Regions from separate parts of the Paenibacillus sp. FSL R5-0378 genome, predicted to be linked through region 3. Evidence: riboswitches for the same ligand, from Rfam matches in the RefSeq annotation. Region 3 holds a riboswitch; each other region holds the start of a gene.

Region 1 (4,506 bases), 2.3 Mb from region 3:
ACGTGCATCAGCGGACCGCCCTGCGTGCCCGGGAACACGGCCTTGTCGATGGCCGCAGCCCATGGCTGCTTGCACAGAATCATACCGCCGCGTGGTCCGCGGAGCGTTTTGTGCGTTGTCGTCGTGACAAAATGGGCGTGAGGCACCGGGTTCGGATGAAGCCCGGCTGCAACCAGTCCCGCAATATGAGCCATATCAACCATGAACAGCGCGCCCACGTCGTTGGCGATCGAAGCGAGAGCTTCGAAATCAATCGTACGCGGATAGGCGCTCGCACCGGCGACGATCAGGCGCGGACGATGCTTGAACGCAAGTTTGCGGACTTCGTCATAATCGATGAGGAACGTATCTTCCTGGACCCCGTAAGCGACGAAGTTGTACAGCAGACCGGATGCGTTCACCGGGCTTCCGTGCGTCAGGTGTCCGCCATGGGCAAGGTTCATCCCGAGTACGGTGTCCCCTGGTTTTAGCGCTGCCAGGTATACGGCCATGTTGGCCTGAGCGCCGGAGTGCGGCTGCACGTTGGCATGCTCGGCTCCGAACAGTTCTTTCGCACGGTCACGAGCGATATCTTCAACGATATCGACGCGCTCGCAGCCGCCGTAGTACCGCTTGCCCGGATATCCTTCGGCGTATTTGTTCGTGAGGACGGAGCCCATGGCTTCCATAACCGCTTCACTGACAATATTCTCCGATGCGATCAGCTCGATGTTCGCACGCTGACGCTTCAGTTCCAAATTCATGGCCTCGAGTACAGCCGGGTCCTTCTTACGCAATTGATCCATGTTAATAGTTCCTCCCTTATTGGAATTCAAAATAAAATGTTCGTTTCAATCATCCGCTCAAGTTAATCGCAAAGATCTGAACTGCCGCCGTCACGGTCGGCTCTGCCGGCTTCTTCATCCAGACGGTACACCGCCCGTTCTCCGCCGATCAGCTTGGGCCGCGTGTAGGCCGCATTCACGCGCGCATGCCCCACATACCGCAGGGTCGGGCGGAAAGGTACCGCCACACGCCGCAGATGCATGCCGATCATCGTCTCTCCGATGTCAATGCCCGCGTGAGCCTCGATCGCTTCGGCCAGACAAGGCTCCTTCATGGAACGGTAAGCAGCGGCAGCCATAGAGCCGCCCGCTTTCGGAACAGGAACGGCGGCGACCTCGGTTAAACGAAGGCGCTCCAGTACGGAACGCTCCATCACAAGCGCCCGGTTCAAATGCTCACAGCACTGAAACACCGTGTCGAAGCCGAACTTGGCCCGGACCTCGCCGATCGCCTGCAGCAGCTCCTCGGCAACCCCGAGTGCCCCGGAAGTGCCGATGCGTTTCCCGGCCACCTCACTGGTGCTCGTTCCGACAACCAGTACCTTACCAGGGCCAAGCCCGGCGGCTTCCACCAGCTCATGAAGAATTTGGGATACCTGTTCTCCCAGCGAAACTTCCAATGGACTGCCTCCTGACATGCTTTCCATGAGAAAACCTCCCTAATTGTGCAGATACCGCTCTTCAATCGCTTTAATCTTGTTCACGCGCCCGACATGACGCTCGCCGCCGCTGAACTCCGTGCCCAGCCACGCCTTGACGATTTCCTGGGCCAGACCTGGACCGATGACGCGTTCGCCCATCGCCAGCACGTTGGAGTCGTTGTGCTCCCTTGTGGCAATCGCTGAGAACACATCGTGGACCAAGGCGCACCGGATGCCCGGAACCTTGTTCGCAGCAATGCTCATGCCAATGCCTGTTCCACAGATCAGGATTCCCCGGTCGGCCTCGCCTTTGGTAACCAGCTCGCACACAGGGAGAGCATAGTCGGGATAGTCCACGGAATCCGTGCATCCGCATCCCACATCCGCAACTTGATGCCCCATTCCTTCGATCACGGCAATGATGTCTTCTTTCAAACGTATACCCGCATGATCTGTTCCAACAGCAATTTTCATCTTTCGAAAAACCTCCTAAAATTTCGCGCAATACAGAGAAACGAATCTAGCGCTCCCCGGTATTCCCGTGACTTCTTGTACCATTATAACTCATTTGCAGCCACTAGACGAAAAAAAGAGCAGTCCGCGGATCATTCCGCAGAATTGCTCTTTTGCCCAGGCGACCGGCCGTATATTCCGGTGCTCCATCGTGGTTGGATCCACATTGTCGCCAGTTACACCGGAACCGATGTTTTTCACCTTCATCATAAAGCATGACGCGATGAAAATCAATCTGCAAATTTACTCCATTTTTTCAGGCATAGGCTCCCGCCCAAGTGCCAATTTAAGCTTGTTTCTTAAAATGTACGGAACGCCTCCAGCTTATCCAGCAGCCGCTCGATGGCGGCGCGGATTTCTGCGGCGGTTACATCGTAATCGTCGCGGGACCCGCCGAACGGGTCCGAAATATCAAAGCTCGGGATCCGCTGCTGGATCTCGATCAGCCGCTCCCGTTCCTCATCCTCCAGCTGCTGCCCGAGCGCCCGCTTCATTTCCCAGGTGGCGTACAGGCTGTCGAGCTCCTGCAGGTCCTTGATCACGTTCTCGTCATCTTCGGTGTATTCCTTCAGGGTATAAATTTTATCAGCCGCGAGCGGAAAGCTCCGGATCACATGCTGCTTATGCCCCTGGGTCAGTGTCAAAATCAAATCCGCCCAATCCACCGTGTCGGCCCTGAGCGGCTTGGCGGTCAAATGCTCATCGATCTCGTGGTCCCGCAGCACCGCTTCCGCATGACGCGAGATCGGTGTCCCTTCAAGGGCGGCCACACCGGCCGAACGGACTTCGAGCGGAACGCTGCGCTCCTTGGCCAGCTTGCGAAGCAGAGCTTCGGCCATCGGGCTGCGGCACGTGTTACCCGTACAGACAAACAAAATATGCTTCACGTCTCTAGCACCTCCCGAAGTGTCTTTGCCGATATTGTATCAGAAGATAAAGGCGAGGCCAAATGCCAGCAGAATCGCGCCGCCAAGGGCCTCCCCGTATTCGCCGAGATTCCGGCTTACCCTCCTGCCGAGCAGGAGTCCAAGCACGGCCATCGCGCCCCCGCAGATCCCGAAAGCCAGCACGGTCAGAATCCGGTTGCTCTCAAACATCCCCAGGGATACGCCTACCGAAAAGGAGTCAATGCTGACGCTGAGCGAAAACAGCAGCATCCCCAGCAAAGAGCGGTGATCCACCATTCGCGTTTCGCTTGTTTTGAAGGAATTCAGGACCATGTGTCCACCCAGCAGCACAAGCAGCCCGCCGGCAACCAGGGCGGCAACTTGTCCAAGCAGCGAACTGACGTAATATCCCATAAACATTCCCAGCAGCGGCATCAACACATGGAAAAGGCCGATCAGCAGGCTGATCTTGAGAATATGCAGCAGCCGGATTCCTTTCATGCCGATTCCTACGCCCAGAGAGAATGCATCCAGTCCTAATGCGACGGCCATTATCATGATTGTCATCAGCTGCCCTAAACCGGCAGAAGTCTCCAACATCCCTATTCCCCCATGTCCGTTAGGTTCTTGTACAACCATATGCGGACAAGAGGTAAATGATGTCTCTTAAAAGGTGCGGCGAGCGGTCACAAGCGCACAACCCGCTGGCCGGCGGCCTTGCGGAGACGGTTCATGATGGCGGCGCCCAGCCCCTCTTCCGGGCAGGCTTCCGACAAAATAAACGTCACGCCTTCTTCATCCATGCGGCGAAGAGCGGCGTACAGCCGGTGGGCGGCCGCTTCCAGTCCGGCAAGACTGCCAAGGGACTGCACGCAATCCGCGGCATAGCGGCCGATGTGCTCCTCGAATGCCATCACGCCGGTTCTCTCCCCGCGTCCCGCCGCTGCCTTCAGCTGCTCATTGATCCAGCCGGAGACCTGCTCCGGCGTGCCGCCCTGCACAATGGTGAGCGCCCCCTTGGGAGCGTAGTGCGTATATTTCATGCCGGGCGATTTCGGTGCGACGATCTCCTCTTCATCCGGAGAGCGTTCGATTCCCGGATCGGTCGTCACCGTCACCCCGGAGGCGGTGGCAAGCTGCTCGCTAGTAATGCCGCCGGGCCGGAGAACGGTGACGCTGCCGTCTTCCTGGACCTGCACGACGGTGGATTCAAGGCCGACCCCGGTCGGCCCTCCGTCCAGAATACCGTCGATCAGCCCGCTCAAATCTTCCTCGACATGGCCCGCGAGCGTCGGGCTCGGCCGTCCCGAGCGGTTGGCGCTCGGCGCCGCCACCGGACAGCCGGATTCACCGATCAGCCTCAGTGCGATCGGATGGTCCGGCATCCGGATGCCGACTGTCGCCAGCCCCGCCGTTACGCGCGGGGACAGCACGCCCGGCCGAAGCGGCAGCACCAGCGTCAGCGGGCCGGGCCAAAAAGCCGCCATTAGCCGCCGCGCCGTATCGCTGACCTCCGTCACGAGCCCGTCCAATTGGCTTGCATCCGCAATGTGGACGATGAGCGGATTGTCGGACGGACGGCCCTTGGCCTTGAAAATCGCCTCGACAGCCTCCGTATTCCGGGCATCCGCCCCAAGGCCG
Region 2 (4,506 bases), 1.0 Mb from region 3:
AGAGAGTAGCTCATCGATTAGGGTATTTTCCCGCATGGGTTTCTGATTGGCGATGCAATTTTGTAGGACTTGAACAGTAATAGTTTCTTTAAAAAGTTAAGCTACCGGGGAACGATAGCTGAATGAAGACATTTAAGGCAGCCGGCTTTTTGGCCGGATGCTTTTTTTCAAATAACGGGCAGTATAGTATCGCGACATCCAATATATGGTATTGTGGAAAATGAAGTTAATTTCATGTTATATGCTGATTGAGGATAGCTTCTGAATGGGGGGATTTCTTTGGTAGATGCATATTTGCCGCCAAAACATCAGATTTCAGTGTCGGCACTCATTGAGAATAATAAAGGTGAAGTTCTGTTAGTAAAGACTCATTGGCGCTCGGATACGTGGGAATTCCCTGGTGGAAATGTAGAAGAAGGTGAATCACTTGATGATGCAATTACTCGTGAAGTCCTTGAAGAGACTGGAATTCTGATACGTCCCATTGGTGTAACGGGAGTTTATTACAAGGAAACAAGCAATCTATTATCGGTGGTATTTAAAGCAGAACTCATTGATGGACAATTAAAAATTCAGCCCGAAGAGATAATGGAAGCTATGTTTGTAAGGCTGACGGTGAGCAACATAGAACAGTACATTACTCGTCCTCATATGAAGTCACGATCATTAGATGCAATTCGGAGTAAGGGGTTCGTACCGTATGAATTTTGGAAGACAAAGCCGTTTCAACGGATTTCTCGCTTAGACCCTCACGGTGTACAACCTGAAGTGAAGCAAGCTAACGGGAAATGATAGCTCAATGAAGATAATTGAGGGCAGTCGACCTAAAAACTGGCTGCTTTTTCCTCAACTAACGGGCAGGATAACGGGGAGTAGGGGGTTGCTGTTTATTATGTAAGCGACAGGAACATAGACGCTTAATAGCCGCGTAGGAGCGGGCACATTAAGATATTGGGCAGATTACATCAATACGGTTGGAATTTTATAGGGAATATGGTCGTTATAATGTAATGAGCTGAGAGGAGTGATTATTGTAAAATTTCTTTGTACTAGCATATTAATCGTTGGATTGCTGATTTTATTTGGTTGTTCAAATACTTCCGAAAAAGATGCAGAAGTCAGCCCAAAGTTTGTAAGTGAAGGAATCGAAATGCAAGGCATAGAAGGGAAAATCGGTATCTTGGGACCGAATTTCGTGGCGAATCAGGCTAATAAACATATGTGGCACTTATGGGGAAGTAAAGCTGATTTGGACGGGGAATTTAAAGTCGATGCCATGAATATAAAATCCGGTGAGAAGATAAATCCGTTTACTGCTGATATTCCTACATCCTTGTTCGGTCCAAATAACGGTGCAGATGCACATTTACCATCCTCAATGAGGCTACCGAAACCTGGCATTTGGCAGCTTAACGCTTATATTGATGAGAAGTTGTTCGGCAGTATTAATGTCGAAGTCAAATGATTATTGAAACTAACGGGAAACGTTAGCTTCAATAAACCGCCTTTTCACCAAGGCGATTTTGCAAGGGATATCAGACTACCTCCGGGAATTCCAGGATCTGGAGCAGGCGCTCATCTTTTTCTGCGAACAATTCGTAGCTTCTGCGAACGGTTCGTCCGATTACAGCGCTCTGATCCGTCTGGTTACAATGGAAGCCGCCAATCTGCCAGCCACGTTTTTAGAAAAGCTGGATAACGCAACGGAAGAGGGGATTACCAGGAGGTTTACCGAGTTTGGATAAACCGGACTGCTCGATGTGCCAGATCCTGTAATAGCTACAAAGCATTTCGCTGCCTTAACGTTTTTATTGGTATTTGATCAACCGAGAAAAAACGGGACATTAGAGGAGGAACAAACCAAACGTATCATCACTGAAGGCGTACGCGTCTTTCTTTGCGCTTATGGAAAACGCACCGTACAAAACGAAAATCAACCATCAAACTGATAACTTGCTAACATTCCCGACTGATGAGAAGAACTTGGTTACATTCCCCATGATTTCATTGAAGTAAACATTTGGTATGTGTGACTGGCGTAAACGTAGAGACCCACGAGGGAGCACAAATTGTCATATGCCGTACGCCTAGGCAGACGTAAGGGTTAGGTCTCCCTGGTTAAACAGGATGGTCCAGAGAGAATGGCTCGATCTGATTTTTAAAAAGTCGAAACAGATGTGTGCTGGATTACCAATCAGATTCATTCAGGGAGGAAATAACATGCTATATGAGTTGCGAATCTATACGATTTACGAAGGTCGAATGGATGCCATTCAGGACAGATTTAAGGAGCATACGTTTAGAATTTTCACAAGGCTGGGAATGAAGGTCGTGAATTTCTGGATAGATGCAACGGGCCAAAATAAAATATATTACGTGATGGAATATGAGGATATGGCGCAGCGTCAAAGGCTATGGGAGCAGTTCAAGAAAGACATCGAATGGATTCAAGTAAAACGCAATTCGGAAGAAAACGGAGGGCTCATCGTCGAAAAAATTGATGAATATTTTATGAATCAAGCTGAATTTTTCAGATTGGGAAATTGAACTAACGGAAAACGATAGCCGAATAAACGAACAGGAAGAGTTGCCGGTGCTAATCGGCAGCTTTATTACGCTAACGGGCAGTTTAGTTCATTTGTTATACTTGATCTATATAATTAGTGGGGCGAAAAGGAATGGGAATAAGATTAGCAACTAAAAATGAACTCCAATGGGTAAATGAACAGTATCAGAAAATAGGCTTTATGCCGAGTAATTTAGAAAATGAAAAAATTGCAATAGTTACACATCAGGATGAATTTGCAGGCGTTGGAAGGATTGTTTATCTTAATGCAGAAGAAGCTGAAATTGGCGGTATATATATATTGGATAAGTTCAGAGGATTATCGCTTGCAAATGAGTTAGTTGATTACTTGGTAAAGGAAACTAAAAAAAATAATTTAAAAGAAGTGTATTGTCTACCGTTTGAAGAGTTAAAGCATTTTTATCAAAAATTTGGTTTTAAAGAATTTGACTATGAGGGCAAACCAATTAACAATCATATCCTAAAGAAGTTTCAATGGTGTTTAGACACCTATGAGAAGAAGGTTTTATTACTTAAATTATAATAATAACAAAAGCTCAGCTGTAAGACGACAAGAACATATACGCTTAAAAGCCGCATGGCAGCGGCTTTTTTTGTTTTACCGATAATGAGCCAAGATCGGCTCGTCATTTCTCGGGGACTCCGATCAGCGTAGCGGCCGCCTGGTATACTCCCAGCCCGCACAACGCGCTTGCAAGCCCCTCGACTCCTCGCGCGAGGAACCACGTTCCCGGATACGTTTGGCAGATGGCGATGCCTCTCTCGAAATGTGCCAACGCTTCTGTGGGCCTCTGCCGGATTAACGCAATATATCCCAAGGCCCGAAAAGGTCCCGACAACTCCAAGTCGTCTTTTTTGCTTTCTCAAATATCGTGGCATTTTCGACCCAAGTGCTTTTTTATTATTGGGCTTTGTTATATCAGTAATATTGTAGATTTGCGTAACGCTGTTCTTAAGTAACTTTGTAATGTAAAATTATACTAGTTATTAATGTATTGGAGCGCTCTTATGCGGACTGCGAACTTTACAACGAGGAGGAGAGACCGATGATCAAATCAAAAGCTCCCAAGAGACCGACAAGGGATGAATTTGTATTAGAGGAGATAGGCAATCAGCTTACAGAGGCTTATCAAGAAGGGTCAGAAATTCTACTTACTGTGTGGGGTTGGGATGAGCCAGTAAGGGGTCAAATAGATCAAATGGACTCTCGGACTGGAAAAGTACACATCAAAAAGGATGGAGTTATTACCAAGGTCCCTTTTATGGATATCATGGAAATTAACTATCCTAGAGATTAGATTTAGTGAAAGGGAAGATTTGATTTGATTGTAGATTTTTAATTTAGATTTCCAAGCTTAAGCTTCATAGTCATTTTGTTAGGTACCATTACTTGTTTCATTGGATTATGCAGAAAAGATTTACAACTGAAAAGATAAATATAAAGACAAGTGCGGTCCAATGAAAAGGTTAATTGTTACTTTTAGAGTGAGTCGGATAGAGTTGATGAAATGTCAGTACCAATCAGCTATAAGGGTTCAATAGAACAAATGGTGAGAGTCGAATTGACATATTTTGATGTGATGGTTTTTAAAAGTGAAATCCATAGCCAGAAGAGGAGTAAGATAAATAAGTAGGTGTCCTGCGTAGGCTATCGCCGCATTAAGAATTGCCAAATGGAAGTTTACTTACGACTCTGAAAGATTGTTCGAAGCTTCGCGGATGCTAAAGCTCTCCATGGGTTTCGCTATTGCCGTTTGCGCGGACTCTCCAACGTCACGGAACAAGCGTTGATAACGGCCGCCGTGCAGAATATGAAGAAGATGACGATCCACCTGGATTGCCTGGAAAAGAGAGGGTAACCCTTCTTTTTTAGGCTTTTTAGCAACTGCAAATAAAAAAAGAGAAACCCAACGTCTCAA
Region 3 (4,506 bases):
TGGGCATATTCCGGAGACTGAACGAAAAGGGGCATACGATCGTCATCGTCACCCACGAACCGGACATCGCCGCCCATACGAAACGGGTCATTTGGTTTCGCGATGGCCTGATCGAGACGGACCGGCTGAATACGGAGCGTGAGCGGGTATGAATGTGGGGGAACTGCTGCGCATTTCAATCCGAAGCTTACGGTCCAACATGCTGCGCTCCTTCCTGACGATGCTTGGAATCATCATCGGCGTGGCGACCGTCATTGCCATGATTTCCATCGGTCAGGGAACGAGCAAGCAGGTGACGAGCCAAATCCAAAGCCTGGGTTCCAATCTGATCACGGTTACCGCAGGCTCGGGGTCGTCAACAGGCACAGCGGCAGGAGGCAGCCAAGGCGGAAGCACGGGCACGCTGAACATTTCGGACGCTGACCCGATCTCCAAAATCGATACCGTGAAGTACGTCGCGCCGGTCTCGCAGGTGAGCGCGCAGCTGCTGAACGGATCGAACACGGCCTCCGCCACGATCATCGGCTCGACGCCGGGCTATGCCGACATCAAATCGTGGGAGACGGACATCGGACGTTTCTTTACCGAGGATGAAGTCAATGACCGGGCAAAGGTCGTGGTCCTTGGCGCAACGACGGCGGAAACGCTGTTTGGTGAAGCGGGTTTCGATGCGGTCGGCAGCATGATCAAAATCAACAACATCCCGTTTCGGGTCATCGGTGTGCTCAAAGCTAAGGGTTCTTCGGGTACGGTTGACCAGGACGACACCGTCATCGCGCCGATCACGACGATTCAGTCCCGGTTTCAGACCGGGAGCTCCCGGAGCAGTGTCCGGCAAATTTTAGTCGAAGCCAAATCTACCGACGTGATCAACAGCACCATGGCGCTGATCCAGTATACGATGCGCCAAAGCCATAAACTTGGCGGGGCCGACGATGATTTCAGGGTTCAAAGCCAGGAGGATGTCATGTCCTCCGCCGAAAGTGTCACCAAAACGCTGACCCTCTTTCTAGGCGGCGTGGCGGCGATATCCCTGCTCGTCGGCGGAATCGGCATCATGAACATCATGCTGGTGTCCGTTACCGAACGGACGCGGGAGATCGGTATCCGGAAGGCGATCGGGGCCAAGGAAGGGACGATTCTATCGCAGTTTCTGTTTGAATCGGTCACCTTGGCTATCCTGGGCGGTGTGATCGGCGTCATCCTTGGCTTCGGCGGCTCCAAGTTCGTCGGCAAGCTGATGGACGTGACCACCGCGGTGTCCATGAACTCCGTGCTGCTTGCCGTCGGGTTCTCAGCCTGCATCGGCATCGTGTTCGGCGTATTCCCGGCCAGACAGGCCGCGAAGCTGGATCCGATCGAGGCGCTGCGGTACGAATAGGCCGCTATTTGTGACCGACGGATTTATTTGAACCGGATATCAACCGACTCAAGAACATTACATCTTGGGTAGAAAAAAGGGCATTTCACCGAATGATGTTCGGCGGAATGCCCTCTTGCCATTTTTTGAAGCCGTTACCGGCGTATTTGTGCTGCCGAAACACGGCTCTTTAAGTGTCCCTTGGAAAACCGGGCCATACCGATGGCTGGTTTATCCCAGCTGTTTTTCCGCCGCATCCACCGTGTGCTTCAGCAGCATGGCGATGGTTACTGGTCCGACGCCCGCAGGGACGGGTGTAATGGCGCTCGCTTTTTCAAGACATGCCTCATAATCAACGTCCCCGACATTGCCTTCATTGTAGCCTGCGTCCAGAATGACGGCGCCGTCCTGAATCCAGTCTCCCTGAATGAATTTCGGTTTGCCTACTGCGGCAACAACGATCTCTGCCTGGGACACGATATCACCAAGGCCTTTCGTTCTCGAATGGCAGATCGTGACCGTGGCATTGCGGTTCAGCAGCATCAGCGAGACGGGCTTGCCGAGAATCGGGCTGCGGCCGACAACAACAGCGTGCTTGCCTTCTACAGGAATCCGGTAGTAATCCAGGATGGTGATGATGGCCGCCGGGGTACAGGAAGGATAGGCGGCAAAGCCGAAAGCATTCTGCGCAAATCCCAGCGTGGTGACACCGTCGACGTCTTTTTCAATGGCGATCGCGTCGAATGCGGCTCTTTCATCAATTTGATGGGGGACCGGATGCTGCAGCAGAATTCCGTGAACGTTCGGGTCGGTGTTAAGCTTCTGAATTTCCCGGATAAGCTCCTCGGTCGTCGTCCCCGCATCCAGTGTGATTTTTAACGATTCCATCCCGAGCCGTCTGCAGGCATTGCCTTTCATGCGCACGTATGTGGCCGATGCCGGGTCGTCGCCTACCAAAATGGTCGCCAGGCAGGGGGTAATCCCTTGCTCGGACAGCCGTTTCACCCTGCTAACCAAGCCGTCCTTAATGTCCTGCGCCACGCGCGCTCCGTCCAAAATCAGCGTTTGTTCTGTCATTGTCTGCATCTCCTTTAAATCATGGTAAGGTCCAGAAAAACATAAAGAGGCAAGGGGAAATTCCCCTTACCTCTGCCCAGGCGTACGGCTGTTTATATCCATGTGCTCCCTCATGGTTCATCCCATGTTTCCGCCAGTCGCACACAGTCCATCTATGTAGAATGATACCTTATTGTGCTTATGGGCACAATGGGGAGTTTTGAGAATGATGCTTATGTGCCGCCGTTTCTTTTAAACACGATGTAATCCATTTTTGTCTCAACCAGCACCATCAGCTGCTGCGCCATATAAGACGCCGTGTATTTAAAATCAACCTCTGCCCAGTGCATAATGACCCCCACCGTGGCCGACATCCGGTAGCTCAGCATGATTTCGTAGTCGATCGGCGGCTCGGTCGGTTCCATTTCGATATGCATGTCCTTCCGCATCGACTCCCTGAGCCTATCGTACATGTCCATCGCCAGCTTTCCGCGTTCGACTCGCGATAAGGCCAGGAACACATCTTTATGCTGTTCGATATGTTCAAACAAGCGCAGCCCTGAGGGGTAGGTCATCGAGGCTTCAATTCGCTCAAGGCCCTCATACGGCTTGACGAGCAGTTCGGCGATGCCCTGCAGAAACTCGTCGTGGATTTCCTTGAGCAGGTCTTCCTTGCTGACGAAATGCTTGTAAAAGGTACCCCGGTTATAGTCTGCACGGGCCGCGATGTCCATAATAGTCACCGAATCGAAGCCTTTATCGAGAATTAAGGAAACGAGAGCGGATTTGAGCGCCTGCCGGGTTCTTCTGGCTCTGCGGTCAAGAACGTGTTCATCTGTCAAATGCATCTGCCTCCAGCTTGTCGTTTCTCCTATTATAACGTAAGTTGGGATGCCGCCAAAACGCAGAAAATCATCAACAAAGAGAAGGTAAATGTTCAAGATTGTCATGGTTCGGTGACATACGGCGGCAATCTGTTGGATAGATGACATTATTTCGAAATATGATTATTGTGTAAACAATTAATAAAGGTGTAACCTATACATGTAGCAGACATGAGCTATAAAGCCTATAAATCATTTTATAAACTTTGTTGAAAAGGAAGCGATTCAGTCATGAGTCAAACACAAACGAAAACTGCAGTCATTACCGGCGCCGCCGGCGGAATCGGGAAAGAGCTGGCACGGCGTTTGGCCGAGCGCAAGCTGAACCTCGTCCTGGTCGATTTGAAGGAAGATGCGGTCAAGAGCGTCGTCGAGGAGCTTGGCCTGAACGATACCAATTCACTGGCGATCGCTGCCGACGTATCCAAAGAGCAGGATGTGCAGAACTATGTGAACCGTGCGGTTGAAAAATTCGGCACCATCGATTACTTTGCGAACAATGCAGGGATTGAGGGCCCTACCGGGCTGATCGAAGAGCAATCCGTGGAAGCGCTTGATCTGGTATATAACGTCAACGTCCGTGGGGTGTTCCTGGGGCTGCATTACGTTATTCCAGTTATGAAAAAGCAGAATTCCGGCGCAATATTGAATACGTCTTCGCTTGCAGGCCTGATGGGCGCGCCAGGAGTGGCCCCATACATTATGTCCAAGCATGCCGTGATCGGCTTGACGCGCGTTGCTGCCAACGAGCTGGCTTCGCTGGGCATCCGGGTTAATGCGGTTCTGCCGGGAACGATCAACACCCGGATGATGCGGCAGATTGAGGCGAACTCCGGCAATGCGGAAGCGTACAAAGCCGCCAATGAAGCGGCCACACCGATGGGCCGTTACGGCGAGCCGCAGGAAGTAGCGGCGGTAATGAACTTCCTCCTCTCCGATGAAGCTTCATTCGTTACAGGTTCCCTGTACACGGTAGACGGCGGAATGGTCGGTCAGTAATCACGACAACCGGATTCGGCCAAGAAAAAGAGGAACAAATGTTCCAGGAATTTATTGACAACTGTGAGAAATAGCGATATAGTGGGTTCAACATAGTTAATGGAAGCGGGAGAAGCACCCTGCAGGAAAGGCGTCATGCCTTACTTGCGGGGTGCTTTTTTTGTCCATTTATGATGAATTTTGATGATTTGGGGGAGAGATGAAGAT

Evidence for each region. A riboswitch is a leader RNA that binds a small molecule or an ion and turns the genes downstream of it on or off. The one in region 3 is predicted to bind ZMP and ZTP.
Region 1: it holds a riboswitch for ZMP and ZTP, as region 3 does, so the genes downstream of both, rpiB (ribose 5-phosphate isomerase B) here and MKY74_RS16875 (bifunctional 5,10-methylenetetrahydrofolate dehydrogenase/5,10-methenyltetrahydrofolate cyclohydrolase) in region 3, are expected to answer to the same signal.
Region 2: it holds a riboswitch for ZMP and ZTP, as region 3 does, so the genes downstream of both, MKY74_RS21440 (NIPSNAP family protein) here and MKY74_RS16875 (bifunctional 5,10-methylenetetrahydrofolate dehydrogenase/5,10-methenyltetrahydrofolate cyclohydrolase) in region 3, are expected to answer to the same signal.

The regions. Positions count from the first base shown of each region.
Region 1 covers NZ_JBBPAY010000001.1:1,313,289-1,317,794, reverse strand. Annotated here, with positions in the region: gene glyA (serine hydroxymethyltransferase) at 1-785, opposite strand, end outside; gene MKY74_RS05825 (TIGR01440 family protein) at 848-1,462, opposite strand; gene rpiB (ribose 5-phosphate isomerase B) at 1,484-1,939, opposite strand; ZMP/ZTP riboswitch at 2,087-2,168, opposite strand; gene MKY74_RS05815 (low molecular weight protein arginine phosphatase) at 2,278-2,865, opposite strand; gene MKY74_RS05810 (manganese efflux pump MntP) at 2,905-3,465, opposite strand; gene MKY74_RS05805 (L-threonylcarbamoyladenylate synthase) at 3,552-4,506, opposite strand, start outside.
Region 2 covers NZ_JBBPAY010000001.1:4,627,672-4,632,177, reverse strand. Annotated here, with positions in the region: gene MKY74_RS21460 (NUDIX hydrolase) at 280-792, shown strand; gene MKY74_RS21455 (DUF4871 domain-containing protein) at 1,025-1,465, shown strand; gene MKY74_RS21450 (hypothetical protein) at 1,524-1,745, shown strand; gene MKY74_RS21445 (TetR/AcrR family transcriptional regulator C-terminal domain-containing protein) at 1,761-1,949, shown strand; ZMP/ZTP riboswitch at 2,020-2,100, shown strand; gene MKY74_RS21440 (NIPSNAP family protein) at 2,221-2,547, shown strand; gene MKY74_RS21435 (GNAT family N-acetyltransferase) at 2,679-3,110, shown strand; gene MKY74_RS21430 (hypothetical protein) at 3,214-3,363, opposite strand; gene MKY74_RS21425 (YolD-like family protein) at 3,634-3,885, shown strand; partial or broken gene MKY74_RS21420 (transposase) at 4,288-4,446, shown strand.
Region 3 covers NZ_JBBPAY010000001.1:3,598,450-3,602,955, forward strand. Annotated here, with positions in the region: gene MKY74_RS16865 (ABC transporter ATP-binding protein) at 1-152, shown strand, start outside; gene MKY74_RS16870 (ABC transporter permease) at 149-1,381, shown strand; gene MKY74_RS16875 (bifunctional 5,10-methylenetetrahydrofolate dehydrogenase/5,10-methenyltetrahydrofolate cyclohydrolase) at 1,592-2,437, opposite strand; ZMP/ZTP riboswitch at 2,505-2,588, opposite strand; gene MKY74_RS16880 (TetR/AcrR family transcriptional regulator) at 2,650-3,258, opposite strand; gene MKY74_RS16885 (SDR family NAD(P)-dependent oxidoreductase) at 3,532-4,299, shown strand; gene MKY74_RS16890 (hypothetical protein) at 4,505-4,506, shown strand, end outside.